DNA from 4 places in the Pseudocitrobacter corydidari genome. Region 3 is predicted to be linked to each of the others. Evidence: predicted binding sites of a transcription regulator. Region 3 holds the regulator's gene; each other region holds the start of a gene.
The links. The regulator CRP, encoded in region 3, controls carbon source genes, mostly activating them, when cyclic AMP is high. The targets are predictions, from matches to a motif close to ATGTGANNNNNNTCACAT.

Region 1 (5,606 bases), 210 kb from region 3:
ATCGAGGCCCGAGATATCAATGGTATTCAGGCTATCCAGGCTGCCACCGCCAAAACCAATCTCAGTGCCGTTAGCATCCTGAAGTTTCGCGCCCAGCGCCTGGACCATGCCTGCACCACCGTCATTGGTGGCGCTACCGCCAATGCCGATAATAATATTCGTTGCGCCGCTTTCCAGCGCTTGCAGGATGAGCTCACCGGTACCGCGAGAGGTCGTCACCAGTGGATTGCGCTTTTCCGGAGGAACCAACGCCAGCCCGCTGGCCGCCGCCATTTCGATAAACGCGGTTTTTCCGTCGCCAGACATTCCCCAGCTGGCATTCACCTTTTCGCCCAAAGGCCCGGTGACCCACGCATGATGTTCAGAGCCTTGCGTGGCAGCAATCATCGCTTCAACCGTTCCTTCGCCGCCGTCAGCAACCGGAACAGAAACATACTGCGCATCAGGAAAGATTTCCCGAAATCCTTTTTCTATCGCCTGAGCTACCTCGGAGGCAGAAAGGCTTTCTTTGTAAGAGTCTGGGGCGATTACGATTTTCATAGTGATAGCCTGTTGCTGCACAACGCCGGATGGCGTTTCACTTATCCGGCCTACAATGTAGGCCCGGTAAGCTCAGCGCCACCGGGCACAACGTCCTTAGCGAGTGACTTCCACCTTCGCCAGTTTTTCGTAGTAGCACGCCAGGGCGCTATGGTCCGCCGTTCCCAGGCCATCGGCACGCAGCGCCTGCATCATTTCCATGACCGCAGCGGTAAGCGGCAGCTGTGCGCCTACGCCGTGAGAGGTGTCCAGCGCATTCGCCAGATCTTTGATATGCAGGTCGATACGGAAACCGGGTTTGAAGTTTCTGTCCATGACCATTGGCGCTTTGGCTTCCAGTACGGTGCTGCCCGCCAGACCACCGCGAATCGCCTGGAACACCAGATCCGGGTTAACGCCCGCTTTGGTTGCCAGCGTCAGCGCTTCGGACATCGCCGCGATGTTCAGCGCAACGATCACCTGGTTTGCCAGCTTGGTGACGTTACCCGCGCCGATTTCGCCGGTATGCACCACGGATCCTGCCATCGCTTTCATCAGGTCGTAGTATTTGTCGAAGATGGCTTTCTCACCGCCAACCATGACGGAGAGCGTGCCGTCGATGGCTTTCGGTTCACCACCGCTCACCGGCGCATCCAGCATATCCACGCCTTTTGCTTTCAGCGCGTCGCTGATTTCGCGGCTCGCCAGCGGTGCAATGGAACTCATGTCGATAAGAACCGTGCCAGGCTTCGCGCCTTCGATAATTCCGCCCTCACCCAGCGCAACCTCTTTCACATGCGGGGAGTTTGGCAGCATGGTGATAATCACATCGCACTGCTCGGCAATGGCTTTGGCGGTAGTCGCGGTTTCTGCGCCTAAGGCGATCAGTTCGGCAATCACTTCCGGGTTACGGTCGGAAACCACCAGCGAGTAACCGGCTTTAATGAGGTTTTTACTCATTGGTTTACCCATGATCCCCAGGCCAATAAAACCAACTTTCATCGTCATAATTGTGTCTCTCTCTTGTTGCAGTGGTGGTTATTTTTTAAAGGAATCAGCCAGTTTCTGCGTTGCAGAACGGAAAACGCCGAGGTCGCTGCCGACGGCGACAAAGGTCGCCCCCCAGTCAAGATAACGACGCGCGTCCGCTTCCACCGGGGCCAGAATGCCGCTCGGTTTGCCGTGTGCTTTTGCACGCGCAAAAATGTGCTGGATGGCTTTCTGTACATCCGGGTGCGATGCGTTGCCAAGATGGCCCAGTGCCGCAGCCAGGTCGCTTGGGCCGACGAAGATGCCGTCCACGCCTTCGGTCGCCGCGATAGCATCAACGTTATCGACGCCCTGCTGGCTTTCGATTTGTACCAGGATGGTGATGTTCTTGTTCGACTGCGCGAAGTAGTCCGGCACCGTGCCAAACATATTGGCGCGATGAGAAACGGAGACGCCGCGAATGCCTTCTGGCGGATAACGCGTCGATGCCACGGCCTGCACCGCTTCTTCTTCGGTTTCCACGAACGGGATGAGGAAGTTGTAAAAACCGATATCCAGCAGACGCTTAATAATCACCGGCTCGTTAGTCGGCACACGCACCACCGGTGCGCTGCTGCTCCCCTTCAGCGCCATCAACTGTGGAATAAAGGTAGAGATATCGTTTGGCGCATGTTCACCGTCCAGCACCAGCCAGTCGAACCCGGCCAGGCCCAGCACTTCGGTGCTGATTGGGCTTGCCAGCGCTGACCAGCAGCCAATTTGAATCTGTTTGGCGGCCAGCGCGGCCTTGAATTTATTCGGGAAGATATCGTTATTCATCGCTTATACCTTGTCTCTTAACCGTTAATTATTTCTGCAATTCCATACGCTTGATGTCGCCGACGACAAACAGGTAGCAGAACATCGCCATCAGTGCCGAACAGCCGACGAAGACCAGCGCGGCGTTGAAGGAGTGCAGTTCACTAACCAGATAGCCAATCACCAGCGGAGTCACGATAGAGGCTACGTTGCCAAACACGTTAAATACCCCGCCGCACAGGCCTACAATTTCTTTCGGCGCGGTATCGGAAATAACCGGCCAGCCCAGCGCGCCAAACCCTTTACCGAAGAAGGCCAGTGCCATCAAAGTCACCACCAGCGCCGTATTGTTGGTGTAGTTACACAGAATAATGGTCGAAGCCAACAGCATGCCGAGCACAATCGGTAACTTACGCGCCAGAGTAATGGTGGAGCCACGTTTAATCAGGTAATCCGAGAACACACCGCCCAGTACGCCACCGGCGAACCCGCAGAGTGCCGGAATCGACGCCACCAGCCCCACTTTCAGAATCGACATCCCTTTTTCCTGCACCAGATAGATCGGGAACCAGGTGAGGAAGAACCAGGTGATGGTATTGATAAAGTATTGCCCGAAGAACACGCCCAGCATCATGCGGTTGGTCAATAACTGCTTGATGTAGTGGAGTTTTGGCCCCTGTGTCGTGCTGCCGGGCTTTTTGTGATCCATATCGACCACGGCGCCGTTATCAGAGATAAACTTCAGCTCTTCCGCCGACATGCGAGGGTGGTCGGTCGGGTTATGAATCAGCTTGATCCACAGCCCCGTCAGCACAAAACCAATCACGCCCATCACGGTAAAGACGTGTTCCCAGCCCCAGGCGAAGGTCAGCCACCCCAGCAGCGGTGAGAAGAGCGCCAGTGAGAAGTACTGCGCCGAGTTAAAGATAGCGGACGCGGTGCCACGCTCTTTAGTCGGGAACCAGGCCGCAACAATACGCGCGTTGGCCGGGAAGGATGGCGCTTCCGAAAAGCCAAGCATAAAACGCATAAAGAACATGGAGATACCTGCCCAGGCAAGCGGGAACATGTCCACAAAGCCCTGCAGGAAGGTAAACAGTGACCAGAAGAAGAGACTGTAAGAGTAAACCTTCTTCGAGCCGAATTTATCGAGCAGCCAGCCGCCGGGTATCTGCATCAGCAGGTAAGCCCAGCCAAACGCCGAGAAGATATAGCCCATCGACACCGCACTCAATTGCAGCTCTTTGGCCACTTCCGTACCGGCAATTGATAACGTGGCGCGGTCCGCGTAGTTAACGGCGGTAACAATAAAGATGATTAATAAGATTAAATATCGGGTTGGCACACCCTTTTTCGATTCGACAGCAGTATCCAGCATCATTTTATTTATCCTCGGGCACAGGATGCCTTATATTATTTATTTTGTACTAAGGCATATTTCACTGATTATTTATCGACAGCAGGAATATCAGATAGCTAACCAGACACAATGAAATCGTGATTCAGTATAATCAGCATTGCTGGCCTGCACACTGTGCAATTACACAATTTGAATATTTTAATCTCGCATACTATTGAGCATATGCCCACAACATTGGGCGCTGATGCACAGATTTACGTAATACCCGCCACAGCTGGCCTGACAGGCGATTAAGTGGTGATCTGCGTCACATTTTTACCGCTGAACTCCTGACATTCTTTATGCCATCACGCGATGTAATAATTTTGCTTCGTCAGAAAGCGATACCCTTTATTGTAATTTTTAGGTTTACCACCTGGCTGGAGAATACTGGACAATGGCTAACATCGAAATTCGCCAAGACGCGCCGAAAGCATTTTATATAAAAGTGCACGATACGGATAACGTGGCGATTATTGTTAATGATAATGGCTTAAAAGCAGGAACACGTTTTCCTGATGGGCTGGAGTTAATTGAACATATTCCACAAGGCCATAAGGTGGCATTGGTGGACATTCCCGTTAATGGCGAAATCATTCGCTATGGCGAAGTCATTGGCTATGCGGTGCGCGATATCGCCAAAGGCAGCTGGATTGACGAATCCACCGTGTCGCTGCCGGAAGCGCCGCCGCTGAATACGCTGCCGCTTGCCACCAAAGTGCCGGAGCCGCTGCCTGCGCTTGAGGGTTACACCTTTGAGGGTTATCGCAACGCCGATGGCAGCGTGGGGACGAAAAATCTGCTGGGGATCTCCACCAGCGTGCACTGCGTGGCGGGGGTTGTGGATTATGTCGTCAAAATCATCGAACGTGACCTGCTGCCAAAATATCCTAACGTTGATGGTGTCGTCGGCCTGAACCATCTCTACGGCTGCGGCGTGGCGATTAACGCACCTGCCGCCATCGTGCCTATCCGCACCATTCACAACATCGCTCTGAACCCGAACTTTGGCGGCGAGGTAATGGTGATTGGCCTCGGCTGTGAAAAACTCCAGCCGGAACGCCTGCTGGAAGGCACACCGGATGTGAATGCCATTCCGGCCGACAACGCCAGCATTGTGCGTTTGCAGGACGAACAACACGTCGGCTTTAAATCGATGGTTGATGATATTTTGCAGGTCGCCGAACGCCACCTGAAAAAATTGAACGAACGCCAGCGCGAGACCTGCCCGGCCTCTGAACTGGTCGTTGGGATGCAGTGCGGCGGCAGCGATGCGTTTTCCGGCGTGACGGCGAACCCGGCGGTGGGCTACGCGTCTGACCTACTGGTACGCTGCGGCGCAACCGTGATGTTCTCAGAGGTGACGGAAGTACGTGATGCTATCCACCTGCTGACGCCGCGCGCCATTAACGAAGAGGTAGGTAAACGCCTGCTGGAAGAGATGGCCTGGTACGATAACTATCTCGATATGGGTAAAACCGACCGCAGCGCCAACCCGTCCCCCGGCAACAAAAAAGGTGGGCTGGCAAACGTGGTGGAAAAAGCGCTCGGCTCGATTGCCAAATCTGGCAAAAGCGCCATTGTTGAAGTGCTCTCTCCGGGCCAACGCCCGACCAAACGCGGGCTGATCTACGCCGCGACGCCTGCCAGCGATTTCGTCTGCGGCACGCAGCAGGTGGCTTCCGGTATTACGGTGCAGGTCTTCACAACCGGGCGCGGTACGCCGTATGGCCTGATGGCGGTGCCGGTCATTAAGATGGCGACGCGTACCGAACTGGCGAACCGCTGGTACGACTTAATGGATATCAACGCGGGCACTATCGCCACTGGCGAAGAGACGATTGAGGATGTGGGCTGGAAGCTGTTCCAGTTTATTCTTGATGTGGCGAGCGGGAAGAAG
Region 2 (5,606 bases), 450 kb from region 3:
TTCCACAGGATGGTTTTCGCGTTTTTCAGAATCTCAGCCAGCTGCTGTGCAGATGCGTCGCCGATATCCAGGATCTGCTCGTCTTCTTTCACGTCAGATACGGATTTCAGGGTCGCTGCCGCAGTTTCGGAGAACTCGGTTGCCACGCGCACATCAGTCGGAACCGGAATGTCGCAGGTGGTCAGCAGACGTTTGGCTTCATCAACCAGGTCAGCTTCATACAGGGATTTACCGACGTTGTGGCCCTGAGCGGCAACGAAGGTGTTCGCGATACCACCGCCAACGATCAGCTGGTCAGCGATTTTAGACAGAGAGTCCAGAACGGTCAGTTTGGTAGACACTTTAGAGCCACCAACGATAGCCACCATCGGGCGAGCAGGTTCTTTCAGTGCTTTACCCAGCGCGTCCAGTTCAGCGGCCAGCAGCGGGCCTGCGCACGCAACGTCAGCGAATTTGCCGATACCGTGAGTAGAAGCCTGCGCACGGTGAGCGGTACCGAAAGCATCCATGACGAATACGTCGCACAGCGCAGCGTATTTTTTGGACAGTGCTTCGTCGTCTTTTTTCTCGCCTTTGTTGAAGCGAACGTTTTCCAGAACAACCAGTTCACCTGCAGCAACTTCTACGCCGTCCAGGTAATCTTTAACCAGACGTACCGGGTTAGACAGTTTGTCTTTCAGGTAATTAACAACCGGCAGCAGAGAGAATTCTTCGTTGTACTCGCCTTCGGTCGGACGACCCAGGTGGGAGGTTACCATCACTTTCGCGCCTTGTTTCAGGGCCAGCTCGATGGTCGGCAGGGAAGCACGGATACGCGCGTCGCTGGTTACTTTCCCTTCTTTAACTGGTACGTTCAGATCCGCACGGATAAAAACACGTTTACCAGCAAGATCCAGATCGGTCATCTTAATTACAGACATGGTGAATCCTCTCGTTGATTCATAAAGTTTTGCAGACGCATTCGCGTCCTACCTGAAACCTTGTGCGGCCATCGCTAACGTGGTGTCGAGCATTCGGTTAGCAAAGCCCCATTCGTTATCGCACCAGACCAGTGTTTTGATCAGATGCGCGCCACTCACTCGCGTCTGCGTGCCATCAACAATGGCGCTGTGCGGATCGTGGTTAAAATCTGTTGAGACCAACGGTAATTCCGTATAGTCAACTATACCATGAAATGCATCCCGTGCTGCTTTTTGCAGCAACTGGTTGACTTCATTAGCGTTTACCGGATTTTTTACCGTTACGCTAAGATCGATTGCCGTGACGTTAATGGTCGGTACACGCACCGCAATCGCTTCGAATCGATCGTTAAACTGCGGGAAAATACGCGTAATCCCTGCAGCAAGCTTCGTATCGACCGGAATGATCGACTGACTTGCGGCGCGTGTGCGGCGCAGGTCCGGGTGATACGCGTCAATCACCTGCTGATCGTGCATCGCGGAGTGAATCGTCGTCACCGTTCCCGATTCAATGCCCCAGGCATCATCCAACAATTTTATGATGGGGATTATGCAATTCGTGGTACAGGAGGCATTGGAGACAATACGATGTTCAGGACGTAACGCGTCATGGTTTACACCATAAACCACCGTTGCGTCGAGGTCGTTGCTACCGGGATGTGAAAAGAGCACCTTCTTCGCGCCTGCGGCGATATGTGCTTCGCCGTCAGCGCGACTACCGAACACGCCGGTACAATCGAGCACCACATCAACCGACAGTTCGCGCCAGGGCAGCGCGTTAATCTCGCGCTCGTGCAGAAGACGAATGCTGTCGTCGCCAACAAACAACTGTTCCCGTTCCTGGCGAACGTCCCAGGCAAAACGGCCATGGCTGGTGTCATATTTCAATAAGTGTGCGATGCCCGCAGCATCCGCCAGTTCATTGATTGCCACCACGGTGATTTCCGCACGGCGTCCGGATTCATACAAAGCACGAACCACGTTACGCCCAATGCGACCGAAGCCATTAATCGCTACGCGTACGGTCATAGGTCTCCTGCAAGGTCATCCCAAAGCAATGTGGCTGACAGAGTAATGCAGCAATTCATTCCGGGAAACCTTACCTGCCACAAACAGTGACTGATTGGTCAAATGTCGAACACTTCATCAACTGAAACGCTTCAGCCAGAATAAGCGAAAGCCGGAATAAAAGGAATGATTGTCCAGACAAACGCACCAGGAATCTGACATACATCACATTTCTACAGGAATAATTTGCAGCGTTATGCCAGAAGGAGTCGGGCGATGGAATAAAGACCGAGTACGGAATCAGACTATCTCTGAATGAGTGATTAGGCGAAATGAAGGGTAAAATTTGCTCGTCGATGCGTAAGTCATCGGCAGGTGCAACGGCGCGGGGACTTTTTCCGTGCGGCTCCTTGCACTGGAAAAAGAAAACCCCCGTCGTTGCGGTATAAAAACAGGCAAACTACGGGGGTGATCCATGACTCTCAACAGGTCTAGGATAGCCGCTGACGCTTGCCGCTTCAAGCAGGATGTGCGGTATGGATATATTGAAATTCGCCGTACTGATGGTTGTACTTCATTTAATTGTATCGTCAATGATACATCACGATTTACAACCCTCTTTGGTTAATCGCGTTATGTATACGCAGAGCGAAGGAGGAATGCCACACCGCTGTTCGTAATTTGAAACTGGCTAACGTTGCCCCTTGATTAGCCCCGCTCCAGCGGGGCTTTTCTAAAATATCTCTTATTTCTAATAATATCCGAATTCAGACATTCTAAATAAAAGCGACAAATAACCAACGCGAGTAAAATTTGTGTGTTGGTGAATGTTCATCGACAGGTGCAACGGCGCGGGGGAACTTTTTCCGTGCGGCTCCTTGCACTGAAAAAAGAAAACCCCCGTCGTTGCGGTATAAAAACAGGCAAACTACGGGGGTGATCCATGACTCCAAACAGTTCTAGGATAGCCGCTGACGCTTGCCGCTTCAAGCAGGATTTGCGGTATGGATATTCTGAAATTCGCCGTACTGATGGTTGTAATTCATATAACAGTATCGTCAATGATACATGATGATTTACACCCCTCGCCGATTCATCGCGTTATTTATACGCTAAGCGATGGAGGGGTTCCGTACCGTTACTCTTAATTTGAAACTGGCTAACGTTGTACCTGACTAGCCCCGCTTCGGCGGGGCTTTTCTTTGAAAGAAATAAATTCGCACTATTCATAGATACCTTCAATATTTATTTATCGTCGTGTCTGTCACACAATCCCGTTTTTACGATGATAAACTCCTCATTCGGTTTTAAATAAACACAGCAGCCATGCGGCCCGCATGATAACTAATAATTATTAGCGACATCAATAAAAACCACGCTAATTACATTTATAAAATAAATATAAAACCTCTGAAGGCCGTGAATAAAAATAGAGGAATTCATCCGAGTTATCGTCGGACGAACTATTCACAAGGATAATTTATGAAGCAGCAGATGCAAATGATTGGCCAGGCCATGCTGGTCCCCATATCAATTATCACCATCGGCTCCATGTTTATGGGCTTTGGGAGTGCCTTCACGAATACAGAAACCCTTGCAGCGTTGCATCTCTCCTCGCTTATCAGCAAAGGTTCGCCTGGATACATCGCCTTTAGCGTCATGAAAGCCACCGGCGATGTGGTCTTTCGCAATCTTCCGCTCTTCTTCTCCATCGGCGTCGCTTTCGGGTTGGCAAAGAAAGAGAAAGCCTGGGCCGCGTTTTCCGGCGCGGTATGCTTTATGGCGATGCATTACATCCTCAACACGCTGCTGGATTCCCAGGGCATCAGCGCGCAAACCACCACCGCAGACTGGTTTATCACTCAGCAGCACATGGACCCCGTCTCCGCCGTGCAGAAGGCCTCTATCTATACCACCGAACTGGGTATGTTCACCTATCGCATGAGCGTTTTCGGTGGGATGGCGGTTGGCCTGACCACCGCCTGGCTGCATAATCGTTTATACAACGTGAAGCTTCCGCTGGTGCTTTCATTCTTTGCCGGTACGCGAACGGTACCCATCGTTACGCTGGTTGTTGGAGCGTTGATGGGCGTGGCGCTCTATTTTATCTGGCCGCCCATCGGCTGGATGCTGGCACAGTTCAGTAAAATGATCGGCGATTCCGGTCTGTTCGGCACCTTTATCTGGGCCATTGCCGATAAATCGCTTCTGCCCGTCGGGCTGCACCACCTCATCACCACGCCTATCCGCCTGACCGAACTCGGCGGGACGATGGAGATTTGCGGCAACCTGGTCAGTGGCACCACCAATATTTATATGGCGCAGCTGGGATGTGAGTCCTCGCACGAGCTACTGGTACGCGGTTTCCAGTCTGGCCGCGTGGTGATTCACTTCGGTGCGTTGCCGGGTGCCGCACTGGCGATGTACCACTGTTCACGCTCAAGTCATAAAAAAGTGGTCGCCGGCTTACTGCTCCCCGTCGTCGCAACCATGATGCTGTTTGGCATCACCGAGCCCATTGAATACACCTTTTTGTTCGTCGCGCCGTGGCTGTTCTACTTTGTGCACGTACCGCTGACCGGCCTGATTTTTGTTTTGTCAGAAATGGCGAACATTTCCGTGTATGGCGGTTGCCTGAAGGACATTCTTCCCGTTCTGCTCCAGCCGGATAAACTCGATATGTGGGGCTACCTGTGGCTGACCCCGCTCTTCTTCGCCGTTTATTATTTTTTATTCCGCTATCTGATTACGCGCTTCAACGTGATGACCCCAGGCCGCGAAGAGGGCTCCGCCGCAGACGAAGACGTCAGGCTGTTCAGTAAGCAAGATTTTAAAGACAAAACAAACGCCAGCACGGCGCAAAGCAGCCTTTTTGCCCAGCAGATTATTGATGCCCTGGGTGGCCCACAAAATATTTCGCAGTTCGATAACTGTATTTCCCGACTACGCGTCGAGGTCATTGACCCGGCTCGCGTCGCCAGCGATGACGTCTGGAAAAAAAGCCTGCGCGCGAAAGGCGTCGTCCACGTCAGTGAGAAAGGCCTGCAAGTCATTTATGGCGCGGAAGTGGTCATGATCGCGGGCGACTGCAAAGAACTGCTGGGGGAAGCGTAATGGAATCCACTACCCTGCACCAATCCGTTGTGGTTCATCCCTATGACGAGAAACAGCTCAGGCCCGTCACCTTTGAAGTGAACGACGAGGTTGAGCGGCTGATTATCAGCTACCGTTTTAGCGAAGGTAATGTGGTGGATTTGGGCCTCGCGCGCGGCGAGGAGATCATTGGCTGGAGCGGCGGCGCACGAAAAGAGCTGATTATCAGCGAATCTTTCGCCACGCCGGGCTATCTCCACACGCCCATCACTACGGGAACCTGGTCAGTTCTGCTCGGTCTGTACAAAATTCGTGGCGAATGCCGCATCGATATCGACATTACCTTCCAGCGCAAAACGCCCCGCTGGCTGACGGGCGATACGCATATTCACTCGGAACACAGCGATGGCAAGCTTTCCGTAGAGGCGCTAATTGAGCGCGCAATGGGGCTGAACTTCGATTTCCTGTGCCTGACCGATCACAACACCACCACGCAGAACCGGGTGATTGCCGGGATGAACGCGCCGCTGACGCTGATTCCCGGTA
Region 3 (5,606 bases):
TACCGCTTCGGCGTGGCTGCGCTCGACCAGTTTTTGCACCTCTTCTGGCTGGTGCAGGCTCACCGAAATGTGTTCCTGTAAATCCAGCCCCATCTGGAAGGCGCGCAGCAGGCGCTTGTAATCATTGTGCTGATTGGCCGCCAGCATGTGCATCTGCTGGTAACACTGGGAAATCAGGTCGACCACTTTCTGCTGACGATTAAGCAACGGCGGCAGGGCGGTATTGGGGTCGGTATGTTGCGTCAGCAGGCTATATTTGGCTTCGCAGTACTCCGCCAGTTGGCGGTAAAGCAGGCTCAACGACTCGCGCAGCGGCTGTTCGCGCCATAGCCAGAACCAGAACCAGTTAAACAGCCCGTACCATAGCGTGCCGAGCGCGTAGATAAGCAGCGGTTCCCAGATGGGCATATTGCCCGCCAGGCTCAGGGTAAAAATGGCGGCAATCAGCGAGGCCGGAAGCAATCGCCCGTGCAGCGCGCTGATTTCGGCGGTAACGCCCAGCACCATCGCCAGACCGGTAAGAATAAACGGCAGCGGGATATCATCGGCCAGCAACAGTTGCACAATCAGGCTGCAACCGGCGAACAGAGACCCACCGATAATCAGGCGTTTGAAGAAGCGTTTATGGGGAGTATCCAGCCCGGCGATGTTGCAGCAGGCAGGCACTAAAGAGAACAGTAAGCCGTGTTGAAGCTGGCCGAGGATCAGGCCGACGGCGACCGGCAAACATAACACCAGCGTTTGCCGCAGTGCATAGTTGACTTCCGGGTGGTAAATCAGCCTGCGCCACATAAGAGACAAAAACGGCGTATTGCGCGAACAATACGCCGTCAGACGAGATTAACGCGTGCCGTAAACGACGATCGTTTTACCGTGTGCGGAGATCAGGTTCTGATCTTCCAGCATCTTCAGAATGCGGCCCACGGTTTCGCGGGAGCAACCGACGATCTGACCGATTTCCTGACGGGTGATTTTGATCTGCATACCGTCCGGGTGGGTCATGGCATCCGGCTGTTTTGCCAGATTCAGCAGCGTCTGTGCGATACGACCGGTAACGTCGAGGAACGCCAGGTTGCCCACTTTCTCAGAGGTAACCTGCAGACGGCGCGCCATCTGAGAGGAGAGACGCATCAGGATATCCGGGTTAACCTGGATGAGCTGACGGAATTTCTTATAGGAGATTTCAGCCACTTCACAGGCGGTTTTCGCCCGAACCCAGGCGCTACGTTCCTGGCCTTCTTCAAACAGGCCCAGTTCACCGATGAAATCGCCCTGGTTGAGGTAGGAAAGGATCATCTCTTTGCCTTCCTCATCCTTGATGAGTACTGCCACGGAGCCTTTAACGATGTAGTACAGCGTTTCCGCTTTTTCACCCTGGTGAATCAGCGTGCTCTTCGATGGGTACTTATGAATGTGGCAATGAGACAAGAACCATTCGAGTGTCGGGTCTGTTTGCGGTTTGCCAAGCACCATGCGCGGTTATCCTCTGTTATAAGCTATCGCCAGCGGCAAATCAGGCTACCACTGGTGGAAATAATGTCCTTCCCTCTACCTGGGAAGTTGGCCGTCAAAAATTGTCGCAGCCAGTATGTGATGTCCTCTGCATACATGCAGTACGTTTATGTATCTCTGTAGCATCCCGACTGTTTTAGCATAGCTTTCGCCGTGTGTCTCCTGGTGTCTCGCTTCAGCATGACCCAGGTCTACTTCCGTTGCGAGATTTGTTATGTGCGCGTAATCTGACAATAAATTTGCAACTCTGGAGTGACTATTATGCAAGCGCGTGTGAAATGGGTTGAAGGGTTAACCTTCCTGGGTGAGTCGGCTTCCGGGCACCAGATTCTAATGGATGGCAACTCAGGTGATAAAGCGCCAAGCCCGATGGAAGTCGTGCTGATGGCTGCGGGCGGTTGTAGCGCTATTGACGTCGTGTCAATCCTGCAAAAGGGCCGTTACGACGTGACCGATTGTGAAGTTAAGCTGACCTCTGAACGCCGCGAAGAAGCGCCACGTCTGTTCACGCACATCAATCTGCACTTCATTGTGACCGGCAAAGAACTGAAAGATGCGGCGGTGTCCCGGGCGGTGGATTTGTCCGCTGAGAAGTACTGTTCAGTGGCGCTGATGCTGGGCAAAGCGGTGAACATTACCCATTCTTATGAGGTGGTGGAGGGGTAACGCCCGCGTCGCCTTTATGTCGGATGGCGGCTACGCCTTATCCGACCTACGAAAGCTTTGTAGGTCGGGTAAGGTGCTATTTCACCCAATCTTCTTCCCTTCCATCAACCGCTGCACCAGCGGCGTCATGATCAATTCCATCGCCAGCCCCATCTTGCCGCCGGGAACGACCAGCGTATTCATATGAGAGATAAACGAGCCTTGCAGCATCGCCAGCAGCCAGGGGAAATCGATATTGTCGAGATTGCGGAAGTGGATCACCACAAAGCTCTCATCCAGCGACGGAATGCCTTTGGCGGCGAAGGGATCGGAGGTATCGACCGTTGGCACACGCTGGAAGTTAAGATGGGTGCGCGAGAACTGCGGGGTGATGTAGTTGATGTAATCTTCCATCGAACGCACCACGGAATCCATCACCGCCTCGCGGGAGTGACCGCGCTCGCTGGTGTCGCGGATCATCTTTTGGATCCACTCCAGGTTTACAATCGGCACCACGCCTACCAGTAAATCGACATGCTTTGCCACATCATGATGCGGGGTGACCACGCCGCCGTGCAGCCCTTCATAGAACAGCACGTCGGTCGGCTCAGGCAGCGGTTGCCAGGGGGTAAAGGTTCCCGGCACCTGATTCCACGGCACCGCTTCATCGTAGGTGTGCAGATATTTTCGCGACTGTCCGGTACCGCTGTGCCCGTACTCGCGGAACGTCTGTTCCAGCAGGCTGAAGTCGTTGGCATCCGGGCCGAAGTAGCTGATATGACGGCCCATATCACGCGCTTTACGAATGGCTAAATCCATTTCCGGACGCGTGTAGCGATGAAAGCTGTCGCCTTCCACTTCCGCGGCGCGAAGTTTGAGCTGGGCGAAAATCTTGCGGAACGCGAGGCTGGTGGTGGTGGTTCCCGCCCCGCTGGAACCCGTGACGGCGATAACCGGATGTTTGGCAGACATAGCGAACAACTCCCGAGTCGGTAAGATTAACCGCGAAACTGGCTGCGGGGCATGATGTTGACGGTTTCATGAAGTTCCGACCACACCAGTACCGCTTCGCCGCGTTGTAGTTGCTGTTTTACGTCGGCGACCTTTTGCGCAAGTGAACGTTCATATTCACCATAATCGGTGCCTTCACGCAACACAAAGCTTTCAATCAGGTTATCGAGCGTTTCAGCGTCGATGTCTTGCCACGGAATGATCATTTTTCACCTCCAAGCCACGGCATCAGCCAGTCGGGAATACGTTGTTCCAGCCACATTTTCGGGCGGCGGAAGGTGCCGCCGATAAAGCCGACGTGGCCGCCATGTTCCGTTAACTGATATTCGACGCAGGCGGGAAGCGAGTCGGCGTCGGGGATAACGTGGTGATCCATAAACGGATCGTCCTTCGCATGAATAATCAGCGTCGGAATGGCTATCTGATTGAGCAACGGCATGGCGCTACATTGACGATAATAGTCGATAGCGTCGGCGAAACCGTGAATTTTGGCGGTAATCAGGTCATCAAATTCACGGATTTTGCGCACGCGCTTCAGCTGGCGTAAATCGACCGGCAGCGTGCCGGGATAGGCCGCCAGTTTGCGCGAGGCGTTGCCTTTTAACAGGTTCAGCAAATAGCGCTGGTACACCCGCGAAAAGCCCTTTTCCATATGATAGCTACAGGCTTCCAGCACGAATGGCGCGGAGACAATCACCGCAGCATCCAGCGGAACCGTGGGGCCTTCTTTCGCCAGCAGGCAGGCGAGCATGTTGCCGCCGAGCGAATAACCGACCGCCGCAGTAGGCGCATCGCCCAGTTCCTGCTTCAGCCAGTTTAAAAACCAGGTGCCGTCTTCTGTTTCACCGGAATGATAAATACGGTTAAGGCGATTCGGTTCGCCGCTACAGCCGCGAAAGTGCATCACCACGCCGAGCCAGCCGCGTTCCTTCGCCGCCTGAATCAGACCGTGTGCATAGGGGCTGTGCAGGCTGCCTTCCAGGCCGTGGAATACGACCAGACGCGGCTTGTGCCTCGCCTGCATTGGGTCTTCGCTCCAGGCGATATCCAGAAAGTCGCCGTCCGGTAAATCGAGGCGCTGCCAGTGCGGCGTAAAGTGTAGCCGACGGCGGATAAGCCTCGGCAGCATAGTTTGCAGATGCGGGTTGCTGACGCCGGGCATTGGGCGAAACGTGGAGGAGTCGTCCTGCGGGACAGCAAACTCTGCGGGAGTAATTTGGGCCATAACGTTGCGATGTTCTCTTTTAATCTGCTGACTACTATACCGTCACTTTTTGATTGTGTTTAAGAAAATGGGCGGTGGTAGCCTCTTTTACTCCTTTTTGAGTTGACCTGCGTCACAAAATTTTAATGTGATTATTACTCTCAAGCTAATGATTCCTTCCTAAGCTTAATTGATGACTTTCTCACCAGGGTTCAGACTCTTCTCAGTGTTAAGCAAATCAAAATGATTCGCTGAATCAGGAGGTTAATAATGTTATCTGGGCAAACACCCGCACGGGTATGGAACACGCGACGCACTGAGAAACAGCGCCGCCTGGCGTCTGTACCGGTGCAGGGCAAGGTGCTACCGACGGCAGACCTTGTCGCAATGCTGGAAAAACTGATCGCCCCGGGCGACAGAGTGGTATTAGAAGGGAATAACCAAAAACAGGCAGATTTCCTGTCTCGTTCCCTTGCTGAAGTGAACCCGCAGATTGTTCACGACCTGCATATGATCATGCCAAGCGTCGGTCGCAGCGAACACCTCGACATCTTCGAGAAAGGTATCGCCCACAAGCTGGACTTCTCTTTCTCCGGCACGCAAAGCCTGCGTATTTCGCAACTGCTGGAAGATGGCCAGCTGGAAATCGGTGCGATTCACACCTACATCGAACTCTACTCCCGCCTCTATGTTGACCTGGCCCCGAACGTGGCGCTGATTGCCGGTTTTAAAGCCGACAGCAAAGGCAACCTTTACACCGGCGCCAGTACCGAAGATACGCCAGCGCTGGTTGAAGCAGCCGCCTTCCACGACGGTATCGTCATCGCACAGGTGAACGAACTGGTGGACGACGAATGCGATCTGCCGCGCGTGGATATTCCGGGCTCGTGGATCGATTTCGTGGTCGTTGCGGATAAACCGTTCTTCATCGAACCGTTGTTTACCCGTGACCCGCGTCTGATTAAACAAGAACACATCCTGATGGCGATGATGGCGATTAAAGGCATCTACGCAGAGCATCAGGTGCAGTCACTCAACCACGGTATCGGGTTTAACACCGCCGCGATTGAACTGCTGCTGCCAACCTACGGCGAACAGCTCGGCCTGAAAGGCAAAATCTGTAAACACTGGACGCTTAACCCGCATCCGACGCTGATCCCGGCGATTGAGAGCGGTTGGGTGGAAAGCGTGCACTGCTTCGGTGGCGAACTGGGGATGGAAGAGTACATCCGCG
Region 4 (5,606 bases), 2.4 Mb from region 3:
GCACAAAGAATCGCGTAAAAGCGGTCTGCGCGACTACAGCGCTGATGGCGGCTGGAATCCGTATCTGGAGCTGAGCGCGAACTATCGCTTCCTCGGCAACTGGAGCGTATACGGTACTGCCCGTTATACCCGTCTGTCGGATGAAATCACCGACAGCCCGATGGTGGACAAAAGCTGGACCGGTCTGCTCTCAACCGGTGTCACATACACCTTCTGATTACTGCATCGTCGTATCGAGCCCGCCACTGGCGGGCTTTTTTTTGGCATTTTTCCGGAAACTGTTTAGGGTAAGAGATAACAAAAGGAGGATGTCATGGCAGATAAAACGGTTTTACTCGCCGGGCAACGGTTGCCAGCGATCGGCCAGGGAACGTGGTATATGGGGGAAGACGCCAGCGCACGGCGTGAAGAAGCCATGGCGCTGCGGGCTGGCGTTGATTGCGGGCTGACGTTAATTGATACGGCGGAGATGTACGCCGAAGGCGGCGCGGAAGAGGTGGTGGGCGAGGCGATTCGCGGGATCCGCGACCGCGTATTCGTGGTGTCCAAGGTGTATCCGTGGAATGCCGGGGGCAGCAATATGGCTGCCGCCTGCGAAGCCAGCCTGCGGCGATTGGGCACCGACCATCTCGACCTTTATCTCTTACACTGGCGCGGGAACTATTCGTTGCAGGAAACCGTGACGGCGATGGAAAAACTGGTGGAACAGGGCAAAATCCGTTACTGGGGCGTGTCGAACCTCGATTACGCCGATATGCAGGAATTGTGGCAGGTGAAAGGCGGGGAGGCCTGCGCGGCGAATCAGGTGCTCTATCATCTGGCCTCACGAGGAATCGAATACGATCTTCTCCCCTGGTGTCAGCAGCATTCAATGCCGGTAATGGCGTACTGCCCGCTGGCACAGGCCGGGCGTTTGCGCAGGGGATTGTTTGCCAACCCGACGGTTCAAGCCATTGCGGATGTGCATCAGGCGACGGTCGCCCAGGTGCTGCTGGCATGGGTGATTCGCCAGCACGGCATTATGGCGATTCCGAAAGCGGCGACGGTGAAGCATGTGGAAGAGAATGCGGCGGCGTTAACGCTGACGTTAAGCGAGGAAGAACAGGCATTGCTGGACAGCGCGTTCCCGGCCCCGGGGCATAAAACGGCGTTGGATGTCGTGTGAAGAAAATGCCTGATGGCGCTTTCGTTTATCAGGCCTACGGTCAAAAAATGCGATCAACTGTAGGCCGGGTAAGCGCTAGCGCCACCCGGCAAAAGCCCGCACAAATGCCGGGCTAACCACTTAGCCTTTCACAACCTTAATGGTCTGGCTCAAACGAGACGGTTTATCCGCCGTCGCTTTTTGCGTTTTGCTGGCGCATGCGGTTTCTACACACACGAAGGTTTTATAGCCATCGTCCGGCATATCGCCCATGCTGACAGACAGCGCCGGGCCAGGGTTCCAGCCCACAACGTCCGGGTTATGATGGTGGATCACGTTAATGCTGCGGTTCAACGCGGCATCGTGGATCACGCTGCATGATTCCGGGTTCAGATAAACGCGGTCGGTACGGTCCGGGAAGGTTTGTACGCCATCGCTCAACACGCCTTCTTTGGCATCGTTCACTTTATCGATAAAGCGATCGCCAAGGCCGCTCACTTTGACCGCGTGGATATCGCCCACGTTGAAGTAGGTGTGCAGCGCGCTGGTGGTTTCGAAATCACCATGTGCTTCCAGTTCAATTTCACAGGTTTTACCCAGTTTGAAACGGGCGAGCAGGGTGAAGTCGTGCGACCAGAACTGGCGAGATGCCTCGCTGCTTTGCAGTTCAAAGGTCAGTACTACGCCGTTGTCATCTTCGTTGTGCGCCTTCAGCGCCCACGGCAGATTACGGGCAAAGCCGTGAGAAGGCAGGCCCTGTTGAGCCGCCGGGCCGAACCAAGGCCAGCAAATCGGCACGCCGCCGCGCAGCGCAACGCCGTTTTTAAACGGGGTATTGTTGCTCAGCCACAGCACATCCGCTTCTCCTGCTGGTTTCCACGACAGCAGGTGTGCACCCTGAAGCGCAACGGATGCTTTAACAGCCGGGTGATCAACAACGATAATTTCCAGCTCATCAAGCTGACGACGGGAGAGCACAGGGGTAAGTTGTTCGATTACCGGAAGTGCAAAAATTTTATTAATCATTACGCAATCCTTCTTTTCAAACAAAAAAAAGAGCGACCGAAGTCGCTCTTTCAGATTACTGTTTCATCTCAACTTATTTGGAGATGTGAGCAATCAGGTCCAGAACTTTGTTGGAGTAGCCGGTTTCGTTGTCGTACCAGGATACCAGTTTCACGAAGTTGTCGTTCAGTGCGATACCCGCTTTGGCATCGAACACGGAAGTGCAAACTTCGCCGTTGAAATCGGTAGATACAACGTCGTCTTCGGTGTAACCCAGAACGCCTTTCATCGGGCCTTCGGAAGCAGCTTTGATTGCTTTCTTAATTTCTTCGTAAGAAGCAGCTTTTTCCAGACGAACGGTCAGGTCAACAACGGATACGTTCGGAGTCGGAACGCGGAACGCCATACCAGTCAGTTTGCCATTCAGTTCTGGCAGTACTTTACCTACAGCTTTAGCAGCACCGGTAGAGGACGGGATGATGTTCTGGGATGCGCCGCGGCCGCCGCGCCAGTCTTTGTGAGACGGGCCATCAACGGTTTTCTGAGTAGCGGTGGTCGCGTGAACAGTGGTCATCAGACCTTCGATGATACCGAAGTTGTCGTTGATAACTTTTGCCAGCGGTGCCAGGCAGTTAGTGGTGCAGGATGCGTTAGAAACGATGTCCTGGCCTTCGTATTTGTCAAAGTTAGCGCCTTTAACAAACATCGGAGTGTTGTCTTTGGACGGGCCAGTCAGAACAACTTTTTTCGCACCAGCAGTGATGTGTTTGCGAGCGGTTTCGTCAGTCAGGAACAGGCCAGTTGCTTCAGCAACAACGTCAACACCAACTTCGTTCCATTTCAGGTTAGCCGGATCACGCTCAGCGGTAACACGGATTTTTTTACCGTTAACGATCAGATGACCGTCTTTCACTTCAACGGTACCGTTGAAACGGCCGTGAGTGGAGTCATATTTCAGCATGTATGCCATGTAGTCAGCGTCTAACAGATCGTTGATTGCAACGATCTCGATGTCAGAACGTTCCTGAGCAGCACGGAAAACAATGCGACCGATACGGCCAAAACCGTTGATACCTACTTTGATAGTCATATATTCCACCAGCTATTTGTTAGTGAATAAAAGGTTGCCTGTAAAATTACAAAAACCTTACGCAGCGTCAAGCGGAATCGTGTCAATCATTGCGACAAATCAACTCTTAGCACAACCTTTGCTCGATTGATTTACCTCACTCTCCCTTTGAGCTTGTAACCACATGGGGTCAGCGCGGCGAATTTTAAAGGTTACAGCAGATAAAAATGTGAAATACATCACAATAAATCGGCCGTCTTTTCGCATCGGATAAGTTTAGAACAAAAGTCGATACGCCATTGTTAATGTTTTGTTAGAATCGGAGTTGAGATGTACTTTCCATAGCGAGATGTGAGCAAAATGGCGAACAAACCTACCCCCGAAGAACTCAAAAAAAATTTAAGCGAAATGCAGTTCTACGTCACGCAGAATCACGGCACCGAGCCGCCATTCACCGGACGTTTGCTGCATAATAAGCGTGACGGGATTTACCATTGTTTAGTGTGCGATGCGCCACTTTTCCACTCCGAAAGTAAGTACGATTCCGGATGTGGCTGGCCAAGTTTTTATGAGCCCGTAAGCGATACCGCGATCCGCTATCTCAACGATTACTCCCACGGTATGCAACGTACTGAAATCCGTTGCGGAAATTGCGATGCACACCTGGGCCATGTCTTCCCCGATGGGCCTCAGCCGACAGGTGAACGTTTTTGCGTCAATTCGGCGTCACTGAGCTTCACGGATGGCGAGAAAGGTGAGTCAACTAAAGGTTGAAAAAACGATTCAGCAAATTATTCCTTAACAGTCGGAGTCGGACATGAGTATTGAGCAAATTATCGACAATATGACACCGGACGTTTATCAGCGTTTGATGACGGCGGTGGAGCTGGGGAAATGGCCGGATGGTGTGGCCCTGACCGCAGAGCAAAAAGAGAACTGCCTGCAACTGGTGATGCTCTGGCAGGCGCGCTACAACAGCGACGCCCAGCATATGACCATCGACACCAACGGGCAGATGGTGATGAAAAGTAAGCAGCAGCTGAAAGAGGACTTCGGCATTTCACCGAAGCCCATCGCCACCTTTAAGCAGCACTGAGTCTTATCAGGCCGCAATCCACGGTTCGGCCTGTTCCACTTTCGCGCACCAGATGGCGTCGCGCACCGCCACGGGTTTGCTCAGCAGGCCCAGCGCGTAGAAGCGATCGGCGATGGTTTGCTGGGCGCGAATCACTTTTAAATCCATTTCGCGGGTTTGATGGCTGCGACGGGCCAGCGCACACTCCAGCGAGGCGATATCCAGCCCCAGTTCGCTGGAAAGCAACTGCGCCGCGTCATGACGCTGTCTGTCGATAAACTTCCCGGTTCTGCCGAGCGCATCAACGACATGCGCAATAATGTCATCGTTATACTGCGCGTACTGACGGCGAGCGATATAAAACTGATGGTTGTTCACACGCCCCTCGCCGGTGGCGACAATCCGCAGTTGACCGCTTTTCTCTGCATCACTGAGTACCGGGTCCCACATCATCCACGCGTCGGCGGCCAGATAGTCGCTGGGCGTTAACGGATATTTGGGCGGTGCGTACACCACTTTTACATCCTCAAGGCGTAAACCCGCCTCTTCCAGAATCTGCACCAGCAGCCAGTGCACATTGGAACCTTTATTCAGGGCAATGCGTTTACCGCGCAGCTGACGAATGTGCTGAATGTCGCTGTCGTTCGGCACCACCATGGCCACGCTGCGTGGCGCGGGCGGCTCCCAGGCGACGTAAAGCAGCGCGTTTTCGCGCGACTGGGCAAAGACCGGCGGCGCTTCGCCCGTGGTGCCAAAATCGATATCGTTGTTGCTTAGCGCCTGCAACATTTGCGGGCCGGCGGGGAATTCGCTCCACAGGACGTTCACGCCGCGCCCGGCAAATTCGCGCTCCAGCGTCTGACGCGCCTTCAGCACGCCAAGGTTGCCGAAACGTTGATAACCAATACGCAGCTCACGCTCGCGCGGGACAGGCGAGGAGGCGCTCATCAGTACAGCCCCCGGTTTGCGGCGACTTTTTATTACTCCGAGATGCGCCAGGTGAGTGCGCAACGAGTGGCGACTGATGCCCAGCAGTGCGGCGGCCTGGCTCTGATTATTGTCGCTTTGGCTCATCGCCGTCTGAATCATCGCGTTCATCACCCGATCGTACAGTTGCCCGCCGTGCAGCGTTAACTGCTCGCGCATAAACGCCGCCAATGAATCTTCTTCTTGCTCATCGTTCCTTGCTGGTGCGGAAGTAAAGCGCAGTTGCGCAGGCGTAATGACTTCCTCCTGGCTGAGCAATACGGCCGTATGCAGCATGTTCTCCAGCTCACGCACGTTGCCAGGCCATGAATAGTCCATCATCGCGG

Region 1: the regulator CRP is predicted to act here: its motif matches at 3,963-3,980, upstream of garD (galactarate dehydratase).
Region 2: the regulator CRP is predicted to act here: its motif matches at 2,181-2,198, upstream of epd (erythrose-4-phosphate dehydrogenase).
Region 4: the regulator CRP is predicted to act here: its motif matches at 3,446-3,463, upstream of msrB (peptide-methionine (R)-S-oxide reductase MsrB).

What each region holds. Positions count from the first base shown of each region.
Region 1 is NZ_CP087880.1:4,481,552-4,487,157, reverse strand. Features, by position in the region: gene garK (glycerate 2-kinase) at 1-540, opposite strand, end outside; gene garR (2-hydroxy-3-oxopropionate reductase) at 637-1,527, opposite strand; gene garL (2-dehydro-3-deoxyglucarate aldolase) at 1,558-2,328, opposite strand; gene garP (galactarate/glucarate/glycerate transporter GarP) at 2,357-3,688, opposite strand; gene garD (galactarate dehydratase) at 4,104-5,606, shown strand, end outside.
Region 2 is NZ_CP087880.1:4,720,862-4,726,467, reverse strand. Features, by position in the region: gene pgk (phosphoglycerate kinase) at 1-920, opposite strand, end outside; gene epd (erythrose-4-phosphate dehydrogenase) at 969-1,988, opposite strand; gene G163CM_RS22070 (PTS transporter subunit EIIC) at 3,450-5,081, shown strand; gene G163CM_RS22065 (CehA/McbA family metallohydrolase) at 5,081-5,606, shown strand, end outside.
Region 3 is NZ_CP087880.1:4,273,389-4,278,994, forward strand. Features, by position in the region: gene G163CM_RS19780 (YccS/YhfK family putative transporter) at 1-792, opposite strand, end outside; gene crp (cAMP-activated global transcriptional regulator CRP) at 841-1,473, opposite strand; gene G163CM_RS19790 (OsmC family protein) at 1,774-2,178, shown strand; gene G163CM_RS19795 (phosphoribulokinase) at 2,260-3,129, opposite strand; gene G163CM_RS19800 (YheU family protein) at 3,156-3,374, opposite strand; gene G163CM_RS19805 (hydrolase) at 3,371-4,393, opposite strand; gene mdcA (malonate decarboxylase subunit alpha) at 4,643-5,606, shown strand, end outside.
Region 4 is NZ_CP087880.1:1,687,207-1,692,812, reverse strand. Features, by position in the region: gene G163CM_RS07845 (MipA/OmpV family protein) at 1-217, shown strand, start outside; gene G163CM_RS07840 (aldo/keto reductase) at 314-1,165, shown strand; gene G163CM_RS07835 (D-hexose-6-phosphate mutarotase) at 1,286-2,170, opposite strand; gene gapA (glyceraldehyde-3-phosphate dehydrogenase) at 2,244-3,239, opposite strand; gene msrB (peptide-methionine (R)-S-oxide reductase MsrB) at 3,579-3,992, shown strand; gene G163CM_RS07820 (YeaC family protein) at 4,036-4,314, shown strand; gene G163CM_RS07815 (sigma-54-dependent Fis family transcriptional regulator) at 4,321-5,606, opposite strand, start outside.